One region of the Janthinobacterium tructae genome, then DNA from elsewhere that is predicted to be linked to it. Evidence: predicted binding sites of a transcription regulator. Region 1 holds the regulator's gene; the other holds the start of a gene.
What was found. The regulator FliA, encoded in region 1, starts transcription of late flagellar genes. The targets are predictions, from matches to a motif close to CTAAAGTTTNNNNNNNNNNNGCCGNTA.
Positions count from the first base shown of each region.

Region 1 (4,051 bases):
GGCCAGTACGCCAGCGCCAGCGCTGCCGCGATGGCAGCGGCGATGGCGATACTGGTGAATTTGACGTTCATGGTGAGGATGCGCGTGGATGGGAAATGCACGTTACCACAGGCGCACGGCAGCGGGCCGCACGCCTCCGCACGCTCAGCCGCCGGCTTTTTTCGCCTGGTGCCCCAGCTTGGCCAGCGCGGCCACGATGGTGTCCACATGGTCGCCCTGCACTTCGATCACGCCATCCTTGACGGTGCCGCCCGAGCCGCATTGCGTGCGCAACTGCTTGCCCAGCAGGGCCAGCGCGATGGCGTCCAGCGGCAAGCCCTTGACCACGCTGACGCACTTGCCGCCACGGCCCTTGGTCTGGCGCGACACGCGCACCACGCCATCGCCGGCCGGCGCCACCTTGGCTTGCGCCTTGCACGCGCATTGCGCCAGCGGCTGGCGGCAGGCGGGACACATGCGGCCCGTTTCGGTGGAATACACTAGACCGCCCAGGGAACTGCTTTTCATGATGGAGAGATAAAAAGGGAGAAGGCCGCGATTGTACCAAGCGCCAGGGTTCAGTTGGCGGGAGCCGGAGCAGGTGCGACGGGCGGCGTCGGCACTTCCGTCACCGTCTCGGGGATACCCGACAAAATCGTCACGGCGACCCTGCGGTTGCGCGCGCGCCCTTCCGGCGTTTCGTTCGGCGCCACGGGGATGTTGTCGGCGTGGCCCACGGCCGTCAGGCGCGAGGCTTGCACGCCGCTCGCGATGAACAGGCGCACCACGGCGCTGGCGCGCGCGGCCGACAATTCCCAGTTCGAGGCAAAGGTCGAATTGCTGATCGGCTGCACATCCGTATGCCCTTCCACCTGCACGTCGTGCGTGTCATCCTTGAGCAGCACGGCCACGGCGCGCAAGGCCTGGTCCGACTCCATCGTCAGCCCTGCGGCGCCCGGGTCGAACAGCACGCTGGCATTGATTTCCACGCTCACGCCGCGGCTCGTCTGCGTCACCCGCACCTTGCCTTCCTTGACCAGCGGCGCCAGGGTCGATGTCAGGTCCTGCGCCAGGCGCGTCATGTGTTCGCGCTCGCGGCGGATGGCTTCCGTGCGGCGTTTCAGGGCGGGGTTCGGCAAGGGAATGGCTTGCGGCGCTTCCATGATGATGGGCGGCGCGCCCTTTTCCAGGCTGAAGGCCTGGCCGATGGCATTCTGGAAGACGCGGTATTTACCTTCGTTGACTTGCGAAATCGCATACATGACGACGAAAAAGGCGAACAGCAAGGTGATGAAGTCGGCGTACGAGATCAGCCAGCGGTCCTGGTTGTCCGGTTCCTCGTCATACTTCCTGCGCGCGCGCCGCATCATGCTCAATGCTCGTGCAGCAGGCTGGCCACGCGCTCTTCGATGATGCGCGTGTGGTCGCCCGTGGCGATGTCGTACAGCACGGCGGCAGTGATTTCATACTGCAGCACGCGGCGCGAGACGATGGCCTTGAGCTTGTTCGCCACCGGCAGGAACAGCAGATTGGCCAGGCCGACGCCATAAATCGTCGAGACAAACGCCACGGCAATGCCGCTGCCCAGCTTACTCGGGTCGGTGAGGTTTTCCATGACGTGGATCAGGCCCAGCACGGCGCCCAGGATGCCGATGGTGGGCGAATAGCCGGCCGCCGATTCCCACACCTTGACAGCCTGGCGTTCGGCCATTTCGTAGGCGGAGATTTCCACGTCGAGCAGCTGGCGCAGCTTGTCGGGCGCGATGCCGTCGACGATCATGCGCAAGCCCTTGGCATTGAAGCGGTCGGCCGTGTTTTCCATCAGGCGTTCGAGCGCCAGCGGGCCGTCGCGGCGCGCCGTCAAGCTCCATTGCCCGATGTCGCGCGCCAGCGCGGCACGCGTGTCGGCTGGCGGCAGGAAGACCCAGCGCAGCATTTCCAGGCCGCGCACGAAGGTGCGCAGCCGCGTTTGCAGCAGCACGGCGCCGAAGGTACCAATGACCACGATGGCAAAGGCGGCCGGCTGCAGCAGGGAGGCCATCTTGCCGCCTTCCAGTGCCTGGCCGACCAAGAGGCCCGCCAGCGCCAGCGCCAGCCCGATTACGCTGGACCAGTCCACGCCAGCTCCCTCAAGGTTGCGCGCAGGCGCGCGACGGCCTGGGTATGCAGCTGCGAGACGCGCGATTCGGATACGCCCATCACCGCGCCGATCTCCTTCAGGTTCAGCTCTTCTTCGTAGTACAGGCCCATGAGCATTTTCTCGCGTGGCGGCAGCGCGTCGATGGCATCGATCACGGATTGCCGGAAATCAGTATCGAGCAGGGACCGCAAGGGGTCGCTGTCCTCGTCCACGCAATGGCGGTCGAGAAAGCTGTCATTGCCGTCCGGGTCATGAAAGTCTTCGTAGTACAGCAACTGGTGGCCGCCGCCGTCGCCCAGCATTTCCTGGTAATCGACGAGCGACATTTTCAGCAATTTTGCTACTTCCGACTCCGTCGGCGGGTGTCCCAGGCGCTGCTGCAAGATGCTCATCGCCTCTTCGATCTTGCGCATGTTCTGGCGCATGCTGCGCGGCAGCCAGTCGCTGGTGCGCAATTCGTCGAGCATGGCGCCGCGGATACGCAGCACGGCATACGTCTCGAACTGCGCGCCATGCGTCTCTTCATAGCGGCTGATGGCGTCGAGCAGGCCGATCATGCCGGCCTGGATCAGGTCATCGACCTCGACCGAAGGCGGCAATTTCGCCTTCATATGGTGCGCCAGACGCTTCACCAGCGGAATGTGCTCCGTCAGCAAATAGTCCTTGTTCGATTTCCCTTTGACCGTGTACATAGGCTGCTTATTGTTTTAACTGCTATCGTGTGCTGATGATGGATTCAGACGCTGAACTGGTGCGGGCTCCCCGTCTGGTACAAGGTGCCACCGAGCACCGGCGCCGCCGAACGGGCCAGCCGCTCGGCCAGTCCGCGAAACGCCACCGAGGCTCCCGCCAGCGGAAAGGCATCGACCACGCTGCGGCCCAGACGCGCCGCGCGGTGCAGATACTCATCGGCAGGCACCGATCCCATCGAGGTCAGTTTCACGGCCAGGTAGCGGCTCGCCGCCTGCGCCATATTATCGTATACCACTTTTGCCTCGGATTCGGAAGCGCCGGTGACCAGAATGCCGAACGGACGGCGTCCCAGCTCCTGGCTCAGGCGCTTGATCAGGCAGTACGCGGCCTTGATTGAGGTGGCGCTGGTCGACACTTGCACCACGATGTCGGACGAGGCCATCAGCGGCACGGGGAAGCAATCGCCCTCGTCGGCCATGATGCCGTCGACGAGCACGATGCCGCTCTGGCGCGCCAGCACCTCGAAGGTCTTGCCCAGGCGGCGCAGTTCTTCCGCACCCGCATAGTCCATGCTGTCCATCAGATGGTTGCGCGCGCCCAGGCTGGCCACGCCGAAGCCTTGCGGCACCTGGTGGATGACCTGGTTCAGGGCGCACTGCTGGCGCGCCACGTCGCGCAGGCTGGCGCCGTGCGCCAGTCCCAGGCGCGCGGCGACGCCATCGCTGCCGCCGCTGGCGTCGAGCAGCAGCACGTCATTGCCGCCGTAGACCAGCGAGGCACCCAGGTTGACCAGCATGGCGCCCTTGTCGTCCTGCGGCGTGGCCGATAAAAATGTCATCACGCGCGGCTGCGGGCCAGCCAGCATGCGGCGCAAGCCTTCGGCCTGGTCGAAATCGAAATTAGCCAAGACGCACCCCGCGCGCTTCATTGTTGCGGGCGGCCGCCTGCGCCATCAGGAGCGGCAGTTCGGCATCGGAAAACTGCGTCGCCGCCGCATCGCGCTTGAGCTTGAAGGCGCGGTCGATCAGGTAGCCGCGGTCGGCCAGGTACAGGTCTTCCGGCACGCGCTGGCCGTTCGACACATAAAACAGGTTGAGTTTCTGGCGAATCACCACGTCGAGCACATTGCCGATCGAGGCCGCTTCATCGAGCTTGGTCATGATGCAGCCGGCCAGGCCGCTGCCCTGGTAGGCGCGCACCACTTCGTTCAAGGTTTCCTGCGTCGCCGTGGAGTTCAGG
Region 1 is NZ_CP041185.1:2,915,781-2,919,831, forward strand. Features, by position in the region: gene FJQ89_RS12685 (hypothetical protein) at 1-71, opposite strand, end outside; gene FJQ89_RS12690 (translation initiation factor Sui1) at 145-507, opposite strand; gene motD (flagellar motor protein MotD) at 558-1,346, opposite strand; gene FJQ89_RS12700 (flagellar motor protein) at 1,352-2,098, opposite strand; gene FJQ89_RS12705 (RNA polymerase sigma factor FliA) at 2,080-2,811, opposite strand; gene FJQ89_RS12710 (MinD/ParA family ATP-binding protein) at 2,856-3,719, opposite strand; gene flhF (flagellar biosynthesis GTPase FlhF) at 3,712-4,051, opposite strand, start outside.

Region 2 (4,051 bases), 2.6 Mb from region 1:
GACATGCCGCTGCTGGTGCCCGGCATCGGCGCCCAGGGCGGAGATATCGCCGCCACCGTCGGCGCGGGCCAGACGGCGAACGGCATGGGCATGATGATCAGCTCGTCGCGCGCCATCATCTACGCCACGCCGCAAGCGGGCGAAGACTATGCCGATGCGGCGCGCCGCGTGGCGATCGAGACGCGCGATGCGATCAATCAACACCGTGCGGTTTAAGCGGCGTAGGTCGGATTAGCGGCGTAGCCGCGTAATCCGACACCACCGGTAACGTCAACAATATTGTCGGATTACGCGGGGCTTTGCCCCGCTAATCCGACCTACCCGGCTTGGTACTTCAGTCGCGCATGGGCGCGACCATCTCCGCGTAATCGTACAGCTCGCCCAGTATCTCTTCTCCCCGCTCATCCACGGACTCCGACAGCACGTCGATTTCCGTAAACAGCATCTCGATGGTGCGGGCGTTGCCGTCGCCGTCGAACAACCGGGCGGCGCGGTGCTGTTCCCAGCGCAGGCTTTCCGCTTCGCTCAGGGTTTGCGGGAAATTGCGGGCGCGGTAGCGGAACAGCAATTCCTGCAGGCGCTCGTCGGCAAACGAGGGGCGGGCCGCGGCCAGCTTGGCCGGCGTGTCGCGGCGCAAGGATTCGAGCAGGCGGCGGTCGTCGTTGCTGACGAAACCGTTGTACAAATCCTCATCCACGTCCAGCGCGACGTTCGCGCCCGGGCGCTGGAACACTTCGGCCCAGATCGCATCCATGTTCGGCGCCGTGGCGGCCAGCCGGGCGTTGACCTTCGCCGCATCCACATCGATGCCCCATTGCGCGGCCATGGCCGGCGACAGGGTCTTTAAATTGCCGACCAGCATGGGCGACTTGTTCAGGTGCACGCTTTTCACGGGCAGGCGCGTCATGCCTTCCGGCATGGCTTCCTTGCGCGTGAACAAACGCGTGCGGATCGTGTCGGCGTCCAGGCTGAACAGTTCGCGCGGGTCGTAGGCGCAATCCCAGACGAGAATTTCATTTTTATTGCTCGGGTGCGTGGCCAGCGGCCAGACGATGCCCAGGCAGCCGCGTTCGGCGGGGAACATGCCCGACACATGCAGGAAGGGCTGGCGCTCGCTGGCGGCCAGGTGCATGCCCATTTCGCTGGCGACCTTGTCCTTCTTGTGCAGGGCCAGGCAGAATTCGAACAGTTTCGGCTGCTTTTCGCGGATCAGGCGGGCCAGGGCGATGGTGGCGCGCACGTCGGACAGCGCATCGTGCGCCGCTTCGTGCAGCAGGCCATTGGCCTTGCTCAGGTGTTCCAGTTTAAAACTGGTCTGGCCATCGTCGCGCTTCGGCCATTGCATGCCTTCAGGGCGCAGCGCGTGCGTCATGCGCACCACGTCGAGGATGTCCCAGCGGCCGCAGTGGTTTTTCCATTCGCGCGCATACGGGTCGATCAGGTTGCGCCAGAACAGGAAACGCGTGACTTCATCGTCGAAACGGATGGTGTTGTAGCCTGCGCCGATGGTGCCCGGTTCCGAAAAGGCCGCTTCGATGGTGGCGGCGAACTGGTGCTCCGGCACGCCCAGCTGCAAGCATTGCTGCGGCGTGATGCCGGTGATCAGGCACGCTTGCGGGTCGGGCAGGAAATCATTTGCAGGCTGGCAATACAGCATGATGGGCTCGCCGATCTCGTTGAGTTCGGCATCCGTGCGGATGGCCGCGAACTGGGCCGGGCGGTCGCGGCGCGGCTGGGCGCCAAAGGTTTCGTAGTCGTGCCAAAGGAAAGTCTGGGTAGTCATTGATGGTCGTTGCTTAATTGGTTATCTGGGCCGCTCAAAGCGTCGCGGCTACAGTTTTCTGAAAACCTGCCGATACTACACGAGAGGATGGTCATCATGGCGTTTCCCGCATGGTGGCATATATTGCCCGTTCAAGGAGGTCTATCGTGTCAATTCCCATCGCCGCAAGCGGCAATTCCACCCCTTCCGTGACTTCCGTCAGTACGGGCGTTGCCGGCAAGGACGATAAAGTCCAGAAAAAGGATGGCGTCAACACTGAAATGAGCGTGAACGAGCGCAGCAAGCTGCAGTTGAACGCCTCCATCATGCAGGCGTCGCTGAATGTCTCGATCGGTTCGGAAAACGAGCCGCTGGCGCTGCTGTACAAGACGGCCATCACGAATATCAATGAAGCGCTGAAGGCTCAGTACGGCGACGATGCGATCCAGAACGCGGCCTCGCAAGACAATAGCGCCGAAGCGACGGCGAGCCGCATCGTGTCGCTGTCGACGGGTTTTTTTGACGCGTTCAAAAAACAGAATCCCGGCATGGACGACGATGCGGCCCTGAGCAAGTTCATGGACACCATCAGCGGCGGCATGGAAAAAGGCTTCAAGGAAGCGCGCGACATCCTGGACGGCTTGAAAGTACTGAATGGCGATATCGCCGGCAATATCGACAAGACGTACGAGCTGGTGCAGAAGGGCTATGCGGATTTCATTGCCGCGCACAGCAGCAAGAAGGATGATGCGGCCAAGCCGGCCGACAGCAAGGCCGCCTGATCATTATTACGCCGGAAGCGCCTGAGAAAATGTCCAGGGCTAGGCGCAGTGCCGAAGGCAGTACGAATGTACGACGAGGCATTGCAACGACGCCATGGGCGTTTTCTCAGGTGCTTACGCGGTTGCGGCCTGATGCCTTGGCCCGGTAGAGCGCCGCGTCGGCGGCCGCGATCAGCGCCTCGTCGTCCTGTTCGGCCGCCAGGCTGGCCACGCCGAAGGAGCCTGTGATGTGGGGCAGCGCGCTGCGCATGTCGGCGAAGATGACGGCGTGCTGCATGCGTTCGCACAGGCGCTCGGCCACACGCAGGGCCACGTGTTCGTTGGTATCGGGCAAGATCACCATCATTTCCTCGCCACCATAGCGCACGGCAAAATCCGTCGGCCGCAGGGCTGCGCCCAGCACTTGCGCGGCGATGCGCAGCGCCTGGTCGCCCGCCTGGTGGCCGTGCGTGTCGTTGAAACGCTTGAAATGGTCGAGGTCTATCATCACCAGCGACAGCGGCGAGCCGCTGGCGTGGGCGGTGATGATCATGTTCGGCAGTAAGTCGGTCAGCCAGGCGCGGTTGTACAGGCCCGTCAGGCTGTCGACCATCGACAGCTGGCGGTAGAATTCGCCCAGTTTCTGGCGCCGGCGCAACAGGGCATTGGCGGCGCGGATGCGGAAGGACAGCAAGCGCAGCAGGTTGCGCGCCAGGCCGTTCGATTGTTCGATCAATTCCCAGACGACGGCCGCGTCGATCACCAGCAAATCGGTTTCTTCCAGGGCCGAAATGGCGGCCAGGTTGCTCGCTTCATCGAGTACCGATTGTTCGCCCACGCTTTCGCCGGGCAAGACCTTGCTGACGGTGCCGTCATCCATGCCCGTGTGGGTGTCGGCTGCCACGGCCAGCGAGCCGCGCAGGACGATGTACAGGCTGGTGCCCTGGCTGTCGGCAATGGCTTCGCCCGCTTCGAGGCGCATGACGGGACAGGGCGCCAGCATCGCAGCCGTCTGGCTGTCCGCAGCATCGCTAAATAGCTGTAAATCGCCGATGTTGCAGCCTGAAGCGCCGAAGTTGCCAATCTGTTCCACAATCATACTTTCAAAAAGCCGGCGCGCGCGAGCAGAGGGCCGGTAGCTTCATGATAGCGTAAAGCGGCCTTGGCTGTAACGGCAAAGGCTTGCTTGATGTCACTTACTGTGGGAAATACGACAATTATTTCATTCTCGCGTCCATGCGCTGGAATGCTGCTGGTTTTGGCATTCTTGCTGGCGCGCGCGAAAGGCGGGGCGGATGTGCAAAGGCAGCCTTGAACGGCTGCCTTGGTCACTGAAGAGTGCTGCTGTGGGGGGGAGTTACTCGGCGGTTTCTTCCGCTTCAGCCGTATCGATCACGGCATTCTTGCCGGTGGCGTGGCGCTTGCTGTCTTGCAGGCGGCCCAGGGCACTATCGATGGCGCGTTTCAGTTTGTCGGTGGCGCCGGCAACGGATTGATGCACGGTGGCGTTCTGTTCGGTCACGGCAAT
Region 2 is NZ_CP041185.1:5,468,101-5,472,151, forward strand. Features, by position in the region: gene pyrF (orotidine-5'-phosphate decarboxylase) at 1-216, shown strand, start outside; gene sbcB (exodeoxyribonuclease I) at 335-1,783, opposite strand; gene FJQ89_RS23990 (DUF5610 domain-containing protein) at 1,930-2,544, shown strand; gene FJQ89_RS23995 (GGDEF domain-containing protein) at 2,651-3,616, opposite strand; gene FJQ89_RS24000 (HPF/RaiA family ribosome-associated protein) at 3,881-4,051, opposite strand, start outside.
Region 2: FJQ89_RS23990 (DUF5610 domain-containing protein) is a predicted target of FliA. The motif match lies at 1,832-1,858, and genes of this name have one in related genera.